DNA from 3 places in the Arthrobacter sp. zg-Y750 genome. Region 3 is predicted to be linked to each of the others. Evidence: riboswitches for the same ligand, from Rfam matches in the RefSeq annotation. Region 3 holds a riboswitch; each other region holds the start of a gene.
What was found. Region 3 has a riboswitch for S-adenosylmethionine ahead of LOC57_RS14805 (bifunctional o-acetylhomoserine/o-acetylserine sulfhydrylase). Riboswitches for the same ligand answer to the same signal wherever they lie in the genome.
Positions count from the first base shown of each region.

Region 1: it holds a riboswitch for S-adenosylmethionine, as region 3 does, so the genes downstream of both, LOC57_RS05605 (cobalamin-independent methionine synthase II family protein) here and LOC57_RS14805 (bifunctional o-acetylhomoserine/o-acetylserine sulfhydrylase) in region 3, are expected to answer to the same signal.
Region 2: it holds a riboswitch for S-adenosylmethionine, as region 3 does, so the genes downstream of both, LOC57_RS02290 (hypothetical protein) here and LOC57_RS14805 (bifunctional o-acetylhomoserine/o-acetylserine sulfhydrylase) in region 3, are expected to answer to the same signal.

Region 1 covers NZ_JAJJOC010000008.1:25,435-31,657, forward strand. The annotation lists gene LOC57_RS05585 (aldehyde dehydrogenase family protein) at 1-108, shown strand, start outside; gene pgm (phosphoglucomutase (alpha-D-glucose-1,6-bisphosphate-dependent)) at 171-1,802, opposite strand; gene LOC57_RS05595 (hypothetical protein) at 1,922-2,272, shown strand; gene LOC57_RS05600 (hypothetical protein) at 2,280-2,489, opposite strand; gene LOC57_RS05605 (cobalamin-independent methionine synthase II family protein) at 2,567-3,772, opposite strand; SAM riboswitch class IV at 3,792-3,917, opposite strand; gene LOC57_RS05610 (peptide MFS transporter) at 4,040-5,443, opposite strand; gene LOC57_RS05615 (MsnO8 family LLM class oxidoreductase) at 5,739-6,223, shown strand, end outside.
Region 2 covers NZ_JAJJOC010000004.1:10,356-16,578, reverse strand. The annotation lists gene LOC57_RS02315 (MFS transporter) at 1-555, shown strand, start outside; gene LOC57_RS02310 (histidine phosphatase family protein) at 596-1,336, shown strand; gene LOC57_RS02305 (NAD(P)H-hydrate dehydratase) at 1,311-2,198, shown strand; gene LOC57_RS02300 (CPBP family intramembrane glutamic endopeptidase) at 2,245-3,003, shown strand; gene LOC57_RS02295 (VOC family protein) at 3,114-3,548, opposite strand; gene LOC57_RS02290 (hypothetical protein) at 3,614-4,048, opposite strand; SAM riboswitch class IV at 4,064-4,196, opposite strand; gene LOC57_RS02285 (CU044_5270 family protein) at 4,564-5,679, opposite strand; gene LOC57_RS02280 (RNA polymerase sigma factor) at 5,676-6,203, opposite strand.
Region 3 covers NZ_JAJJOC010000022.1:159,697-165,919, forward strand. The annotation lists gene LOC57_RS14795 (VOC family protein) at 1-722, shown strand, start outside; gene metX (homoserine O-acetyltransferase MetX) at 736-1,860, opposite strand; gene LOC57_RS14805 (bifunctional o-acetylhomoserine/o-acetylserine sulfhydrylase) at 1,868-3,184, opposite strand; SAM riboswitch class IV at 3,274-3,390, opposite strand; gene LOC57_RS14810 (VOC family protein) at 3,552-4,202, shown strand; gene LOC57_RS14815 (endonuclease domain-containing protein) at 4,353-5,327, shown strand; gene LOC57_RS14820 (alpha/beta fold hydrolase) at 5,458-6,223, shown strand, end outside.

The DNA.
Region 1 (6,223 bases), on a different contig from region 3:
AGCCAGCTGCGCCCGGTCTTCAGCAAGGGCACCTTGCTGGATACGCTCCGGTTCGCGTACCCGCCGTACAACGGAGTGAAGAAACAGATCCTGCGCCGGCTGCTCTAGCGCCCGTTAACGGCAAAAGGGCGGACCTCCTGGTCCGCCCTTTTGCCGTTAACGCGGTATCGCTAGGAGATGACGCCGTCAACAATGGCCTTGGCTTCAGCCTGCACCTGGTGCAGGTGCTCCAACCCCTTGAAGGACTCGGCATAGATTTTGTATACGTCCTCCGTTCCGGAGGGGCGCGCGGCGAACCAGGCGTTTTCCGTGGTCACTTTCAGTCCGCCGATGGGTGCACCGTTGCCGGGAGCTTCAGTCAGGCGGGCGGTGATTTCCTCGCCGGCCACGGTGGTGGCGGTGACGTCCGACGGCGAGAGCTTGGCCAACGCCGCCTTCTGCTCCCGGGTGGCCGGGGCGTCCACCCGGGCATATTCCGGGTCGCCGAACCTGTTGGTCAGTTCGCGGTACCGCTGGGACGGGGTCTTGCCGGTCACTGCGGTCATTTCCGAGGCGAGCAGGGCCAGCAGGAGACCGTCCTTGTCGGTGCTCCACGGGCTGGCATCCAGGCGCAGGAAGGAAGCGCCGGCGGATTCCTCGCCGCCGAAAGCGGTCTCGCCGGAGAGCAGGCCCGGGACAAACCACTTGAAGCCCACGGGAACCTCCATCAGCACCCGGCCCAGGTCCGCCGTCACGCGGTCGATCATGGAGGAGGACACCAGGGTCTTGCCCACCATGGCGTCTGCGCTCCAGCCCGAGCGGTTGCGGTAAAGGTAGTCGATGGCCGTGGCCAGGTAGTGGTTCGGGTTCATCAACCCGCCGTCGGGGGTGACAATGCCGTGCCGGTCGGCGTCGGCGTCGTTGCCCGTGGCTATGTCGTATTCGTCGGCGCGGGCAATCAAGGAGGCCATGGCGTACGGGGAGGAGCAGTCCATGCGGATCTTCTCGTCCCAGTCCAGGGTCATGAATGCCCACTGCGGATCCACGTTGGGGTTCACTACGGTCAGGTTCAGCTGGTGCTGCTCCGCAATGGCGCCCCAGTAGTCCACAGAAGCACCGCCCAGCGGATCGGCGCCGATGTGCAGGCCGGCGCTGCGGATCGCATCCAGGTTCAGCACCGAGGGGAGGTCTTCGACGTAGTTCTGCAGGAAGTCGTACGTGCCCACGGAATCGGCCAGGCGTGCTTCGCCCAGCGGAATGCGCTTCACTCCGTTCAGGCCGGCTTCCAGCAGTTCGTTGGCGCGGTCGGCAATCCAGTTGGTGATGTCCGAACCGGCAGGCCCGCCCGTGGGCGGGTTGTACTTGAAGCCGCCGTCAGCGGGGGGATTGTGCGAGGGCGTCACCACAATGCCGTCGGACTGGTCCGTCCGTGAGGCGTTGTACTTCAGGATGGCGTGGCTGACGGCCGGGGTGGGGGTGAAGCCGTTCCGCGCATCAATGAGCACGTTCACGCCGTTGGCCGCCAGGACCTCCAGTGCGGTGTTCTGCGCCGGTTCGGAAAGTGCATGGGTATCTTTGCCCATGAACAGGGGTCCGGTGATGCCCGCAGAACGGCGGTACTCAACGATCGCCTGGGTGATGGCGGCAATGTGCTGCTCGTTGAAGGCGCCGTTCAGCGATGATCCCCGGTGCCCGGAAGTACCGAACGCAACGCGCTGCGCCACGTTCGAAGGATCCGGCGCGACGTCGTAATAGGCGTCCAACAGCGCGGTGAGATCTACAAGGTCGGATGGTTCAGCGGGTTTTCCTGCACGATTAGACATACCCCTAAGCATGCCAAAGAAACGGCAGGTGCGGCAGACACCCGCCTACGTGTAAAGCTGCCCGTCCGGCCGTATGCTCGATCGGACAGCCGCGAGGGCGCGGCGGAGAGGGGAACACCATGGCGGCCAGTGCGGTACCGGCGCAGCTTCAGCCCGGAATGCGCCGCGGCACCCGGGCAGCCATGGCGGTCCTGAACATCATCTACGTATGCGCCGCCCCGGTTTTCTGGTTCTTTTGGAGCCAGCGCCGGCAGTTCGACCTCCCGGCCTGGGCCGAGCAGGCCGCCGGATTCGCCGCCGGTGTCCTGCCGGTCCTGGTGTTCCTGGCAGCTTGGCTGAGCGCAGCGGTCCTGTTTAGCCGGGGCCGGCGCCAAGACGGCGGCAGCGCCTTTAGCACCCTGGGCGGCCTGGGCCTGCTGGCGGCGGCCAGCGGAATGCTGGCGCTGGCCGCCGCCGGGCTGGACAGCTAGGAAGCCCTCACTTGTCGTTGTGCTTGGCCTTGAAATTCTCGTTGTCGGAGTTCAGGCCCTGCGCAAGGTTGGAGTGGACCTCCGTGCGCGGGTCGGAGTGGTCCTGGCTGCCGCTGCCGTCGGGAACTTCCGCGGAGGTGGACATCAGGTTTTCCACCGCGTTCTCAATCGGATTCGCGGACTCGTTCTTAGGGTCGCCGGCTTTCGGATCAGTCATCATCAGCTCCTTGAAGGTAATTCATCAGTAGCCTTACGAATCCCACTCTAGGGCACACCAAGCCTGCCCGCACCGGGTCACCATAGACGGCTGCTGGCCAGCCGCGCACCTTCGCCGAGGGCTTCGAGCTTGGCCGCCGCGATCTGCGGGTGCACGCGGCCGCCCAGCCCGCAGTCCGTAGACGCAATCACGTTTTCGCGGCCGACCAGCCGGGCGAAGCGCTCAATCCGGTCCGCCACCAACTCCGGATGCTCCACTACGTTCGTTGCATGGGAGACGACGCCGGGAATGATCACCTTGCCGTCCGGCAGCTTGGTGTCTTCCCAGACCCGCCATTCGTGCTCGTGCCGTACGTTGCCGGCTTCGAAGCTGTAACCGCCGGCGTTGATCTTCAGCAGGGTGTCCGCCAGGTGCCGGAACTCGATGTCCGTCGTGTGCGGTCCGTGCCAGGAGCCCCAGCACAGGTGGAAGCGGATCTGCTCCTCGGGAAGGCCGCGCAGTGCGTAATTCAGGGCCTCAACCCGGATTTCGGTGAAGCGCAGGTAGTCCTCGACGGACGGCTCGGGATTGATCTGGTCCCAGTTCTCCGCAATGGACGGATCGTCGATCTGCACAATCAGGCCGGCGTCGATAATCGCCTTGTATTCCTCCCGCATCGCGTCCGCGCAGGCGTAGATGAACTCCTCCTCGGTGGCGTAGTACTCGTTGGCGATGCGTGAACAGGAACCGGGGGAAAGCGAGGCGAGGAAACCTTCCTCCAGCCCCGCCGCCGCCAGCCCTGACTTGAGGTTGCGGATGTCGCCGGCAACGGCGTCGTACCCGGTGTATTCCACCTTGCCGGTGACCTTCGGGAAGACCTTCTGGGCGCCGGTGGTGATGCTCGACGACGGGTCGGTGTAGGCCTCGCGGAAGCGCCCCCGGTCGCGGCGGTCACCGAAGCTGGTGAGGACCGGTTTTCCCGGCTCGGAACGGACGGGCTCCATCTCCCAGATGCCGGTCTCCGCCACGGTCAGGCCGCTGAGCCGGGCAAAGGAATAGGACCACCAGGCCCCGTAGTCCACCTCGGCGGACATTGAATGCCCGTACTCGCCGTCGTTGGGGATGTCGATGCCGGCCCGCTGCTGGCGCAGCACCAGGTCGGCGACGGCGTCGCTGAGCAGTTCGGCATAGCCCCCGGTGTCGGAGGGGTCCGCGTCCCGAGCCGCGTTGGCCGCGAGGAGTTCGGGGGTGCGGGGCAGGGAACCGGCATGGGTGGCCAGGATACGGTCGGTGCTTTTGCGCATGGAAATAATCCTTGGGATTCACGTGCTCTTGCCTGCACCGGATGCCTGGAAAAGGCGGTGCAGGCCGCTTCGTCATCCGAACCACCCGCGAAGCATGGGGTTGGTGCACGGCCAAGTCGGAGCTTGGCGGCCGTGTCTCCTGAAGCTGGTGCCCATCCTAACCACGACGCCGGGCGCAGGCCAAGCATGTGACGGCAGGCAAAAAGAACGGCGGCCCCGGGGTTGCCCGGTGCCGCCGTCCTGGTGGAACTGAAACTGTTGTGCCGGTTAGCGCACGCCGCTCATCAGCTTCTTGATGGCCGGGGTCGCCGCTGCCAGGGCGATGCCCAGGACAATGGCGGTTCCGCCGCTGAACAGGAAGTAGCTGACCTCGGTTTCGGGGTCGTAGAACTGTGCCAGCCAGCCGGCCAGCGTGGTGCCCAGGGAGACCGAAAGGAAGAACAGCGCCACCATCTGGGTCCGGAAAATTTCCGGCGCCAGCTTGGTTGCCACGGACAGGCCGATCGGGGAGATAAACAGCTCAGCGAAGGTGAACAGCAGCAGGATGCCGACAATTGCCAGCAGCGGGGTGCTGTTGGGGCCGCCGCCGGAGAACGGGATGAAGGCCAGGAAGGCCAGGCCCATTACGGCAAGTCCCAGGGAGAACTTCAGCGGCGAGGACGGCTGCCGGTCGCCCAGCTTGGTCCAGACCGCGGCGAAGACGGCCGCGAAGATGATGATGAAGATCGGGTTGATGGACTGCACCCAGGCCGCCGGCATGGTGAAGCCGAAGATGGACCGGTCCAGCGAGGTGTCCGCGTACAGCGCCACCACGGTGAACTGCTGCTGGAACAGGGCCCAGAAAGCGGCGCTGGCGATGAACAGCGGCATGAAGGAGTACACGCGGCGGCGTTCGACGGCGCCCACCTTCGGGCTGCGCAGGATGATCACGAAGTATGCGATCGAGGCAAGGATGGCCACGGTCGCCATGACCACTGCGAGGTTCTCCGCCTTGAGCAGGCCGAAGACCACGGCCAGGGCAACGATGACCACAACGCCGGCGGCAACGCCGCCCATGGTGGCGTACTTGCGGCGCGGCAGCGGGTTGGTCACCTGGTGGGCAGCCTCGGGCAGGTACTTGCGGGTCAGGCCGTACTGGACGAGGCCGATGGCCATGCCAATGGCAGCCAGGCCGAAGCCGTAGTGGAAGCCGAGCTTCACCTGGAGCAGGCCGGTGAGGAGGGGGCCGACCAGGGCGCCGAGGTTGATGCCCATGTAGAAGAGGGAGAAACCAGCGTCGCGCCGTTCATCCTTTTCGTCGTACAGGGTCCCCACCAGCGAAGTGGCGTTGGCTTTGACGCCGCCGGAACCCAGGGCAATCAGGATCAGGCCGGCGGCCAGCCCCACTGCGCCCGGGAGCACGGCCAGCGAAATGTGGCCGAGCACAACAATCGCGGCGGAGTAGAAGAGCACGCGTTCGGATCCGAGGACCCGGTCCGCAAGCCACGCACCAATGATGGTGGACAGGTACACACCACCGCCGTATGCGCCCACCAGTGAGGTGGCGATGGCTTTATCGATGCCAAGGCCGCCCTCGGTGACGCTGTAGTACATGTAGTACAGCAGGATGCCCTGCATGCCGTAGAACGAGAAGCGTTCCCACAACTCGACACTGAAAAGATTGGCCAACATCCGGGGATGGCCGAAGAAGGTTTTACGCGCTTCTTGGACGCCTGGGTTACTGGGGGTATGGCTCACGGATTAATGGTCCCACTCCCCGCGGGGGTAAGCGCCGGGAAAACCGGCGTATTCCGCCCCGAACCGGGCAGGTTTCCCTTAACCATGTGCTGAAGGTCACCCGTTTGCAGGTCGATTTCCGCGAGATTACGTGCAATAGGGCCCCCGTTACGCCCGGATTTTGCGCAAACCCGGGGCGCTGCCTACAAGCAGCCGGAATTCCGGGGGAGTGTGCAGGGTTGCCACCGGTATGCCCACCCGCGTCCCCCTCTCGATCCTTGACCGCGCCAACTCACGGCTGGGCTTTTCCGAGGCCCATGCCCTGCAGGCAGTCCTCGAGCGTGCCGAAGCTGCTGAAGCGCTGGGGTACCGGCGCTTCTGGGTGGCCGAACACCATGCCGTGGCCGGTATTGCCGGTTCAGCACCGGCGGTGCTGATGGCCGCCCTTGCCGCCCGGACCAGCAGCATCCGCATCGGTTCCGGCGGCATCATGCTGCCCAACCATCCGCCGCTGCTGGTCGCCGAGCAGGCCGCCACCCTGTCCGCCCTCTACCCGGACCGCATTGACCTGGGGCTGGGCCGTTCGGTGGGTTTCACGCAGGCGGTGCGGCGGGCACTAAAGGCAGGAAAGGCTGAGGCCGAACGGTTCGAAGCGGACCTGGCGGAACTGCTGGCCTACCTCGACGGCACGGCACCGATCACGGCGCGGCCGCGGGACTCCGGCCAAACCCCGGT
Region 2 (6,223 bases), on a different contig from region 3:
TTCCTGTACGGGGTGGTGTTCGGGGCTTTCGTGGCGTTCTCGAACTATCTGCCCACGTATCTGGGCAACGTGTACGACTATGACGCAACCGCGGCCGGGACCCGGACCGCCGGGTTTGCGGTGGCCGCCGTCATTGCCCGGCCCATTGGCGGGACTATTGCGGACAAGGTGGGGCCGAAGCTGGTCACCCTGGCCTCCCTCGCCGGAACGGTGGTGCTGGCCGTGATCGTGGCACTGCGGCCGGAGGAGGAACGGGTGTACGGTACCGCGTTCATCCTGATGGCGCTTTTCCTGGGGTTGGGCACCGGCGGCGTATTTGCGTGGGTAGGGCGTGCCGCCCCGGCGCAGGACGTCGGCACCATTGGCGGGATCATTGCCGCCGCCGGCGGGCTTGGCGGATACTTCCCGCCACTGGTTATGGGGGCCACCTTTGATCCGGAAAGCCGCAGTTACTTTGTGGGACTGCTGCTGCTGGCCGCTTTTGCCGCCGTCGCGTTCCTGCTGACCTTTACGGTGCGCAACGGCGGGCGGGTGGATGAACGGACGCGTACCTGAAAACCGGTGTCCGGCCGGCGGCGGGCGTACAGTCGGGTGCATGGGTGCAACCGAACTGATCCTGATCCGCCACGGCGAGAGCGCGGGCAACGTAGCCGCCACCCGCGCCGGACGTGTTGGTGCCGAACGTATTGATATTGCCTGGCGGGACCCGGACGTCCCGCTCAGTCCCGACGGCGAGGCGCAGGCCGCGGCGCTGGGCCGCTGGTTTGCCGGGCTGCCCGCCGGGGACCTGCCCGATTCGGTGTGGTGCTCGCCGTACCTGCGGGCACAGCAGACCGCCGAACTGGCCGGACTGCCTGGAATAGCCGGGCCGATGCGCCTCGATGAACGTCTCCGGGACCGTGAACTGGGCGTGTTGGACCTGCTGACCAGTGCCGGCGTCGCCGCCCGCTACCCGGAGGAAGCCGAGCGCCGGGCCTGGCTGGGGAAATTCGTGTACCGGCCGCCGGGCGGGGAGTCCTGGGCCGACGTCGCCCTGCGGTTGCGTTCCGTCTTCCGCGACCTCGACGACGAGGAGGACGGCAAGCGGGTGGCAGTGGTCTGCCACGACGCAGTGATTATGCTGATCCGCTACATCTGCGAACGGCTGAGCGAGCAGGAACTGCTGGATCTCGCTGCGGCCAACAGCGTTCGCAACGGCTCGGTCACCCGCCTGGTGCGGCCGTCCGGAACCGGACCGTGGAAAGCGCACACCTTCAACAGTGTGCTCCACCTGCAGGACAGCGGAGCACCCGTTACCGAACATTCTGGAGATGAGCATGACGTCCACCCCCGCTAAACTCGTTACCCCCGCACTGCTGCGCGACTGGCAGCTCTCCACCGACACTGCCGGGAAGGAGGAGCGCGGCACCGTAGTGGTGATCGGCGGGGAACGCCGCACCCCCGGAGCCGTGATGCTGACCGGCCTTGCGGGCCTGCGCGTGGGCGCCGGCCGGCTGACCATGGGCGTGGCGGACTCCGTTGCCGTGGCCGTAGCCGTTGCCATTCCCGAATCCGGCGTGGTGGGACTCGCGGAAGCCGACGGCGGCATAGACGGCGGTGCCGCAGGCGGGCTTCTCGCGGCGGACCTGGAGTCTGCAGCTGCGGTGGTGATTGGCCCGGGAATGGCCGACGCCGAACAGACTGCGGCCCTGCTGCAGTCCGTGGTGCCGCTGCTGGGGGAGAAGACCCGGGTGGTGCTGGATGCCTACGCGCTGGGTGTGCTGCCCGGCCAGCCGAAGCTCGCAGAGGCACTGGCCGGACGGCTGGTCCTGACCCCTAACCGCACAGAGATCCTGCACCTGCTGGGGGATGAAGACGCGGACGAGGAGTCCCTTGACCTGGCCGAAGCCTCGGCCGAGGTGGCCCGCAAGTATTCGGCCGTGGTCACCGCGCAGAACCTCATCACGGCGCCGGACGGTTCCAGCTGGGAAGTGCCCGCCGGGAATCCAGGCCTGGGTACGTCCGGTTCGGGTGATGTCCTGGCCGGTGCGGTGGGCGGTTTCCTGGCTCGCGGTGCCACGCCGGAGCAGGCCGCATGCTGGGGCACCTACCTGCATGCCGTGTCGGGGGACCGGCTCTCGGCGTCGCGCGGCCCGCTCAGTTTCCTGGCGCGCGAGCTGCTGGAAGCCATGCCCCCGGTGATCGCGGAGCTGAACTAGGGGGAGCAGGCTGCCCGGGGCCGCTCCGGGCTCCTATCCTTAACTGATGACAGCTAACGAATACCGGGCCCCGTCCGGCCGCCCGCCGGCGCAAATCCCCTGGCTGGCGTACCGCTTCACCCGCAGTGATGCCGTGGCGGCGGGCTACTACGTCCTGTTCCTGCTGTTGCTCAGCTTTGTGCCGATCGACATTCCGGGCCTGTCCGCGCTGATCCCGGATCCGCTGGTGGCCGCATATGTGATCAACCTGGCCTTCTACGCGGTGGGCGGCGTCCTGGCCCTCATCGCAGCCCGGGCCTATGTGGCACGGGAAGCAAGGATCCTCGCTACCCGGCCGGTCCTTTCAGCGGCGCTGATTCCGATCGGCGTGATCCTGACCATCATCGCTTCCATGGTGGGCCTGATCATCACCGGCGAGGCGGAGACCGCCGTGAACCAGGAGGCCGTGCAGGGCCTTGTGACCGAGATGTCGCCCTGGCTTGTGGTGCCCCTGGTGGTGGTGCTGGCGCCGTTCGTCGAGGAGTACATTTTCCGCCACCTGCTGATCGGCAAGCTCAGCCGCTACTGGAACACCTGGGCCTGCTGCATCCTGTCGGTCCTGTTGTTCGCCTCCATCCACATTGTGGGCAAGGAGTCGCTGTCCCTGCCGGTACTGATGCCCTATCTGGCCACCGGCGCCGTGCTGGTGGGCATGTACGTGTGGGCCGGGAACAACTTCATGCTGTCCTACGGGGTGCATGCCGCGAAGAACCTGCTTAGCGTGGTGATCATCTACGCTGTGCCGCCGGAGCTGCTGCAGCAGTAGGGTCTCACGGCTGTTTTAGAGGATCCGCGGACGCCCTCTGTACAGCTGATGCGGGTATTGGCCCTTCCAAGCCGCATCAGCTGTACAGAAGCTGGAAGAGCAGGTGCGCGTCAGCTGATGCAGAACTCGTTGCCCTCGGGATCGGCCATCGTGTACCAGGAGTGCGGGCCCTGACTGGCCTCGTACAGGAAGGATGCACCTCGACCTTCCAATGCGGCCCGGGCTTCGTCCTTGTCCCTGCCCTCCAGCCGCACATCCAGGTGGATTCGATCCTTGACGGTCTTGGGCTCGGGGACGGGCTGGAACAGGATGCGCAGCCGGTCCTCCTGTCCCACCTGATCGGCAGGGCAGATAGCTGCGCCGTCACGCCAGACCCGGACACCGTTGTGCTCAATCACGTCCTCGGGTTTTGCGAAGCCCTGGTCCAGCAAGGACGAGATGAAGCCCTGGTCCGTGGGCTCCAACGTCCAGCCCAAGGTTTCCGCCCACCAATCGGCCTGAGCGTGGGCATCGGTGCAGTCTACGCAGATCTGTATGTTCGTCATGGCCCAGAGCCTAGGAGGGCAGCGCCACCGTCGGCACTGAATTGCGGCCAGCTACCGTCCGCAAGCTAGGAGCCGGGCTTCTCGAGCCGCTCACTTTCGGGTGCCCGGACCGGAGAGCCGTTGCATGGCAGTACCCGCTCCGGCCGGGCCAAGTAGAAAAAAGAGCTCCGGGCTTCGGAGCCAAACCCGCCGGGCACCATCAGCGTGGAATACCGCTGGCACCACTGGGGCGTGTCGACGGCGGCTTCCAACGCGGTTGCGACCGCACCGACATTGTGGAACCACATCAACTGCTGCTGCCCGTCGATAACCAGGTAGATGAGGTCCAGCTGCGGATCCGCGGTGACGTCGACGTCGGCCCAGTGCTCCCAGCCCTGAAGCCGGCGGCCGTGGATCCAATGGATGTTGTGGCCCGGAGCGAAACCGGTGCAGTTGCTCGGGGAGGAACTGCTGAAGTCGGGGTTGTTGAAGCCGGAGTTGCTGACACTGGAAATGCTCACAGTGGGTTCCTTTTCAGGTTGTCCTTGCCTGCAGCGGATGAAGCAGGCCGCTTCGTCATCCGAACCACCCGCCGAACAGTGGGGTTGGTGTGGGGCCAGTCGGAGCTTTTATGCCCGGCGAACCGGGCGAAGGCCACATCTCGTGAAGCTGAAAACTACTGTAGCGGAGGGCGCCGACATTTCGACAGGAGTGCGGGTTTCCGGGTCCGTTTCCGGGGCGCCGGGCGGGTCGGGCGCCGGGCGGGTCGGGCGCCGGGCGGGTCGGGCGCCGGGCGGGCCGGAACGGCGGCAACGAAAACTTCCGCTCGCAGAGCTCGCGAAAGTTATTAAAGCCGCCTAACCCGGCCCGTCCGGTGCCCTGGTGCCGCACCGCGCCTAACCCGGCCCGTCCGGTGCCCTGGTGCCGCACCGCGCCTAACCCGGCCCGTCCGGTGCCCTGGTGCCGCACCGCGCCTAACCCGGCCCGTCCGGTGACCCCGTGTCCCGCCCCGAAAGGCGGCGGAAAGGAGGGACGGCTACGGGGCGGAATCCACCACGGAGGTTCTAACCGAAGTCCATGCCTGAACGGTGCCGGCAGGAGCGTTGGGGAAGTCCTGCAGCAGTACGTCCTGTTCGCCGATGACCAGGCCTGAGTCAGGATCGATGATGATGTCGGTCCGCGACGTTCCTCCTGGGTGGGGGATTCCGATGGCGATGCCTGTCCTGCCGTCCACTGTTGCCTGCTTGTCGCTCATGACCACGCCGGGGATCAGTGCAGCGGCCCGATACATGGTTGCGCGCAGGTCGGCGGGGACGGCCCCGGTGCGCAGGCCGTCAGCGATCGTCACGAAGGCCTCCGTTTCCGGCGTTTTGCCGGCTCCCTCGGTGCGCTCGTAAATGAGGTCCAGCAGTTCCCGGGGATCCCGGGGCAGGCTTCCGGCTTCGTCAAGGGAGGTGCCGATGATGACCATCGGCGCTTGTCCGTAGAAGGTACCTCCCGGGCCGCGCTGGATTCCGACCGTCGGGTTCGGCTCCCCGCCCTTCGGCGGCAGCTGGGCGATCTCGGCGGCCGCCGCTTTGGCGGCGTCGGACGAGGACTCGAGGGGAATCCGCTCTCCGCGGTCCCAGATCCATTCACCGTTCCTGTCTGCCGGTATGTAGAGCTGATCGCTGACGGTTTCCTGCCAGGAAAGGTCGCTGCCGTCAGCCATCTGCTTGCCGCCCCAGGTCAGCTCGGTTGTGTCGATTTTCAGGTACTGGCCGGGGCCCACCACGGGATCGGAGGTGCGGATAGTGGCGTCGGCTGCGGCGTTCAGGACTTCTGCCGCCTCAGCGGTGGCGCCGGGACTGGCGGGCCGGACGACGTCGGCCACCACTATGCCTCCCACCAGCAGAGCCGCAGCGGCGGATGCAAGCAAGAGACGGCATCGGGCGCGGGGCGGCGTGGTCCTCGGGCCTCCGGCGCGGCGGGCGTTTAGCGGAGGAACAGTGTGCAGGCGGGAGGGCGAGGTGCTTTGCGCCGCCTGCGGGGCGTCCATCACGGCCAGTGACCTGGCGCGGCTGCCGGCCAGCTCCGTTTCGTGAACCCAACGTGCGGGGTCAGCGGATGCAAGTGCGCGGTCAAGGCCGCCGGGCTTATTGGTATGGCTCATCGTTTCGCTCCCTCTGAAAGTGATTCCGTGTCCAGCAGGCGGCCGAGCGCCTTGCGTGCCCGGTGCAAACGCATCCTGACGGCGGTGGCGCTGGTGTTGAGCAGGTCCGAGACCTCGCTGGAACTGAAACCGTCCCAGTACGTCAGGAGGAGGACCTCCCGCTCATCGGGCCCGAGCCGGGCGAGCGCCTCATGGATGCGGGAGTCGTCGTCGTTCCGCTCGTGGTCCCGTTCCAGCTGGAGGGCTCCGAGGAGGTTCACGGACCGGGAGGCGGACCGGTCATGGTTGCGGAGGACGTTTTTCGCGATCCCGAACAGCACCATGACCGAAAGGCTTTCCTCTTGCCCGGTCTTTTCCCAGGCGATCCGGAAGACCTCGGCGCAGAGGTCCTCGGCGGTGGCGGCGTTTTCGGTTCGACGCCGGAAGTAGCGGTAGATGCGGTCATGTCCGGCGGCGTGGGCGGCCAGGAAACACTTCTCCCTGTCCACGTCCCGTTGTTCCTTCCGGAAAGTTTCTACACTCATGCCCTGTTAATGTCCGGCAG
Region 3 (6,223 bases):
TGGCCAGCTCCGACCCGCAGCGGGCCAGGGAGTTTTACGCCGGGTTGCTGGGGTGGGAGGCTGCTGTGTCCGAACCGGACGGGTATGCCGACTTCCTCCATCGGGGCTCGGCGGTGGCCGGACTGATGCCCAACTCCCCCGAAACCGCCTACCCGGATACCTGGACGGTGTACCTGGCTTTCGGGGATGCCGCCGGTTCAGCGGATGCGGCTGCCGAGGCCGGCGGGCAGGTGATGCTGGATCCGCAGCAGGTGGGGAGCAAGGGATCAATGGCCCTGCTCGGTGACCCGTCCGGAGGAACCATCGGCATCTGGCAGCCGGCGGACCATCCCGGATTCGCGCGGATCGACGAGGTGGGGGCACCGGTCTGGTACGAGCTGCTGACCAGCGACTATCCGGCCGCCCTGCGGTTCTACCGGGACGTCTTCGGGTGGGAGACCGAAGTCCTCTCCGATACCGCCGACTTCCGGTACACCACCGTCCAGAGCAACGGCCGGCCAGTAGCCGGCGTGATGGACGGCGCCGCGGACCTGCCCGACGGGATCCCCTCGCACTGGGAGCTTTACTTCGGGCACACCGACGTCGACGCCGCTGCCGACCTGGCCGAGGAACTGGGCGGGGCGGTGCTCACCCCGCCCGAAGACTCCCCTTACGGCCGGATGGTCCAGCTGGCTGATCCCACCGGTGCAGCCTTCTGGCTGATGGAGGCCGAGGCAGACTAACCCGCCCCGCGGCTCACGCGAAAAACGCCACCCGGAGCGGGCCGGCAATCTCCTGCGCGTTGGTCAGGAAACCGTCATGCCCAATCGGTGCCCGGATCAGGTGCACGGAGGTACCCCGGGGCAGGGCCGCGGCCAGGTCGGCTGACTGCTGTGGAAAGTACAGCCGGTCCGACTCGACCGCCGCGATGAAGAACTCGGCACCGGTCCCCCGCAGTGCCTCGCGCAGGGATCCTCGTCCGCGCGCGACGTCGTGCCCCGCGAGCGCTTCGGCGAGCACCAGATAGGTGTTGGCGTCAAAGCGGTCCACGAGTTTTTCCGCCTGGTGGTCCAGGTAGCTTTCCACCGCGTAGCGGCCCCTCTGAGCAGGGAGCGGGGCACCGAACGGGTCCTCGGTTCCCTGCGGACTGCGCCCGAACCGGTACTCCAGCTCCGGCTCGGACCGGTAGGTGATGTGGGCTATCCGCCGCGCCAGCCCGAGCCCGGCCAGCGGCGGGGCACCGTTGTAGTAGTCCCCGCCGTTGAACGCCGGGTCCAGCCGGATCGCGGCCAGCTGCGCCTGGGCAAAAGCGATCTGCTCCGCGGTGCTGGCCGCCGTCGCCGCAATGACGGCGCAGCGTTTCACCCGCCCGGGTTCGGTAACCGCCCATTCCAAGGCCCGTGCTCCCCCGAGCGAACCGCCCAGCACGGTGTGCCAGGCCCGGATCCCGAGCAGGTCGGCCAGCCGTGCCTCGGCGCGCACCGAGTCGCGGACGGTGACAAACGGGAACCGGGATCCCCAGGGCAGTCCCTGCGGATCCGGGGACGAGGGACCGGTGGAACCGTAGCAACCGCCCAGCATGTTCGCCGCCACCACATAGAACCGGTTGGTGTCCACGGTTTTGCCCGGCCCCACCAGGTCATCCCACCAGCCCGGTTCATCCGTATCGCCCCGAGCCACATGGGTGCTGCCGGTCAGCGCATGGGCAATAAACACTGCGTTGCCGGCGTCGGCGTCGAGCCGTCCCCACGTTTCGTAACCGAGGACGACGTCGGGCAGGTAACCGCCCGTTTCCAGGTCGAGTCCGCCAATGGAGGCGAACTGCAGCACCCCGTCCCGGTCGGTGACGGGGTGCTGCAGAGCGGGGTGCCGGATCGCCACGGAAGGCTCAGGCTCCCTTGGCGGCCCGGAAGCCGGCATCGAGGTCCGCCAGGATGTCATCGATGTGTTCAATGCCCACGGACAGCCGCACCAGCCCCGGGCTGACCCCGGCGGCCAGCTGCGCCTCGGCACCGAGCTGGCTGTGTGTGGTCGACGCCGGGTGGATGACCAGCGAGCGCACGTCCCCCACGTTGGCCACGTGGGAATGCAGTTCCAGTCCGTCGACAAACCGCTTCCCGGCGTCCACCCCGCCGTCGATCTCAAAGGACACAATCGCGCCGGTGCCGCGTGGACCATACTTGCGTCCGCGCTCAAACCAGGGACTGGATTCCAGACCCGCGTACGCCACCGAGACGACGTCGTCGTGCCCCTCGAGCCAGTTGGCGACGGCGACTGCGTTGGCGACGTGCCGCTCCACCCGCAGGCTCAGGGTTTCCAGTCCCTGCGCAATGAGGAACGCGTTGAACGGGGACACCGCCGAACCGAGGTCGCGCAGCAGCTGCACCCGGGCCTTGAGGATATAGGCCAGGTTGGCGCCCAGCGCACCGTTCACGCCCAGGTCCCGGGCATAGACCAGGCCGTTGTAGCTCTCATCGGGGGTGTTGAAGCCGGGGAACTTCTCCGGGTCGGCGGCGAAGTCGAAGTTGCCCGAATCCACGATCACCCCGGCAATGGAAGTCCCGTGCCCGCCCAGATACTTGGTGGCCGAATGCACCACAATGTCCGCACCCCACTCAATCGGCCGGATCAGGTACGGCGTGGCGAGGGTGTTGTCCACAATCAGGGGAACGCCGGCGTCGTGCGCGACGGCGCTGATGCCCTCCAGGTCCAGCACGTCCTGCCGCGGGTTGGAGACCACCTCGCCGAAGAACGCCTTGGTGTTGGGCTGCACCGCTGCCCGCCACTGCTGAAGGTCATCCGGGTCCTGCACAAACGTGGTGTCGATCCCGAACTTCTTCAACGTGTGCCGAAGCAGGTTGTAGGTGCCGCCGTACAGGCTGGGACTGGCCACGATGTGGTCACCGGCATGGGCTACGTTGAGCAGCGCAAAGGTTTCCGCTGCCTGCCCCGAGGCCAGCAGCAGCGCGCCGACGCCGCCCTCCAGGGAAGCGATCCGGTTTTCCACCGCTTCCTGGGTCGGGTTGCCGATCCGGGTATAGATGGGTTCCAGTTCGGCCAGCGCGAACCGGTTCGCGGCGGCCTCAGCGCTGGGAAACACAAAGGACGACGTCTGATAGATCGGCAGGGCACGCGCACCGGTGACGGCGTCGGGCTCCTGGCCTACGTGGATCTGGCGGGTTTCAAAAGACCAATCTGCACTCATGATGCTCCCTCATACCAGGGGCCGCACAACGCCGTCGTTCCGGTTTTGGGTACACGAACGTGCACACCGGAATTCCGGTAGGGCTGCGGGGCCCGCGCTTGCCGGACGCCCTCTTGGCGTACGGCCAGGTCTTCACCCGGGGCACCCCACCGCGGTTGGAGGGTTGCCGGCCAGCAAGCCGGGGCTATCTGCTGGCACTCATGACCTGCACCTATGAAAACCGATAGCCGGGCCCAGCGCAACCTTCATGACTTTGCGTGAAACCCGGTGGCGCCCCGATCCGCCGTTTCGCTTCCGCCGGCACTGAAATTGGCGGTAAGGAGGTCCTAAGTCGAGACGGTGGTCACAACGTGCCACAATGAGCCGCATGCGCTTGGATCATGTTTCTTACGCCTGTGAATCTGACGGTCTTTTGGCCACCACCGAGAGGATTGCTGCTGCCCTCGGCGCCGACTTCGTTAAGGGTGGCGTCCACCCCCGATTCGGTACCCGCAATATGATCCTCCCCCTGGCCAACAACCAGTACGTCGAGGTTGTGGAGGTGCTCAACCACCCGGCATCGGACAAGGCCCCCTTCGGCCAGGCCGTGCGCCAGCGCTCCGAATCCGGCGGCGGCTGGATGGGCTGGTGTGTTGCGGTGGATGACCTCTCACCCTTCGAAGAGCGGCTGGGCCGTTCCTCCGTGCCGGGCAACCGGAAGTTTCCGGACGGCCAGGAGCTGACCTGGCAGCAGATCGGCATCAACGGCCTGATTGCCGATCCGCAGGTGCCCTACCTGCTGCGCTGGGATGACGGGACCGAGGCACTGCACCCGTCCAACGCCATTCCCGGCATGCCCGGCTCCGTGAAGCTGAGCTCGCTGACCATTGCCGGTTCCGCCGCCCGGGTCAGTGACTGGCTGGGCACCCGTGTCGAGGAGCCGCTGGACGGCCTGGGAGTCACCTGGATCGCTCCGGCCGGCACACCGGGCGTTATGTCGGTAACCTTCGACACCAGCAAGGGTCCCGTCGAGATCTAGGGTCGGGTTTTCCTGCCGGGTTGGGTTTCTGCTGCCGGTTGGAAGCGGCAGCAGCAACCCAAACCGGTCGATTCCTCTAACCTGCCAAACTTTCCACAGTGCGCAACGGCACGCTCGCCGGAAAACCGTGCACGCCGTATGCCTGTATCCATGGATCAGGAACTTCTCTTTGCGGCCGACACCGCGAACGCCCTGGCTAAACCACTGGCGCTGCGCTGCGCCGCAGGCGAATTGGTGCGGATACGGCGGGGTGTCTACGTCGGTGCTGCTGCCTGGGCCCACATGCCCCGCTGGGAACGGGACCGCTTGCGGATTGTTGCGGCGCTGGAGAGCGGATCAGGGCCAAGGGTGCTGCTCCAGGAATCAGCGGCAGCAATGTGGGGGATTCCCGTCATCGGTTCCCCACCGGAAGTGCTGTTGCTTGCATCCGACAGCTCCCACGGCCGGCGCCGCGGCGGCCTGCGATGGACCAGACGGAAGCTCTTGGAACCACTGGCGTGCCGGGACGGTGTGCAGCTCACGTCCCGCGCCCAGACGGTCATCGATATGGCTGCCTATCTTCCTTTTGAGCAGGCCGTCCCGGCCATGGACCATGTGCTGCGGCCCGACCCGACCCGAGAGTTTCCGTCGCTCAGCAAGGACTACCTGCACGCCGTTGCGTCACGGCTTCCGGACCGGGCGAAGCACTCTCGAGCGGTGAGGGTCATAGATTTCGCCGATGCGCGGTCTGAATCCCCTGGCGAGTCTTTCTCTCGTGCAATTCTTCACAAGCACGGTTTTCCGGCTCCCGAGTTGCAGCACGAGTTCCGTTCCGCCGGTGGGCGCTTCCTTGGCCGTACCGATTTCTATTGGCCGGAGCAAAAGCTCGTGGGCGAATTTGACGGTGCTGTGAAATACGGGCGAGGCACTATGGCGTTTCCGGGTGGAAAGAGTATGCCGCCTTCCTGGGAGACGCTGACACGCGAGAAACAGCGTGAAGACGCAATCCGGGCGCGAGGCGTGCGGTTCATCCGCTGGTCCTGGAACGACGTCACAGGATCCCCTCAGGATCCGGAGGGGTTGGTCCAATGCCTGGTTCGTGCAGGTCTGCCACGGAAACGGGGCGGCAAATCTGCTGCCGGTTAGCGATTCTGCCCGCGCTTTACATATCTGCTGCCAGCTGTATACGGCAGTAGAAACGTCAACCGGTTGAATTTTCCCAAACCGGAGCGACTCCGGCGCAGGAGGGAGATACCGCACCGGTAAGTTGGTCCGAATGGAAAGAATCACGGCACCGGATGGTGTGCAGCTATGCGTGCAACTCGAAGGCGCCGGTGACCAGCCGCCTGTTCTGGTGCTTCCGGGCGGACCGTGCCGCGACCCCGCTTACCTTGTGGGCCTGGCGGGGCTGGCCGCCGTGCGTCCGCTTGCCGTTCTCCATCCCCGGGGAACCCCCGCGACCGGTGGACTGTCCCGCGGTTGGTGGAATGACGCGGCGGACGCCATCGCGGTTGCCGATGCGCTGGGCCTGCCCGGCTTCGATATCCTCGCCCACTCTGCAGGGACGCGCCTGGCCCTGGCGGCCGCTGCGCAGTTCCCCGGACGCGTCCGCTCAATGGCCCTGGTCACTCCAGCCGCAGCCTGGCTAACCGGCGCGGTGCACGACGGCCCTGATCTTGCCGCCCGCCGGTCCGAGCCGCTGGTCGACGCAGCCCTCACCTCGATGTCCGGGGTGCAGCCCGGCACGGAGGATGAGTTCCAGCATGCCCTGAAGGTGGAGGCCCCCGCCGGATATGCCCGCTGGGCAGCACCGGAGCGGCAGCACTCCGGCGTCGGGACGATGACCCTCGCCGCAGCATCGGCCTGGTTCAACCGGATCCCCGGCGACGCCGCCGCCCGGATCCTTGCCTCGCCGCAGCCGCCCACCTTGGTGGTGGGCGGCCAAGAGGACATCCTCTCCGGCGTCGGACCCGTCCGCGCGTATGCCAATGCCCTCGGCGCCGAGCTCGCATTCCTGCCCGACTGCGGACACTACCCCTGGA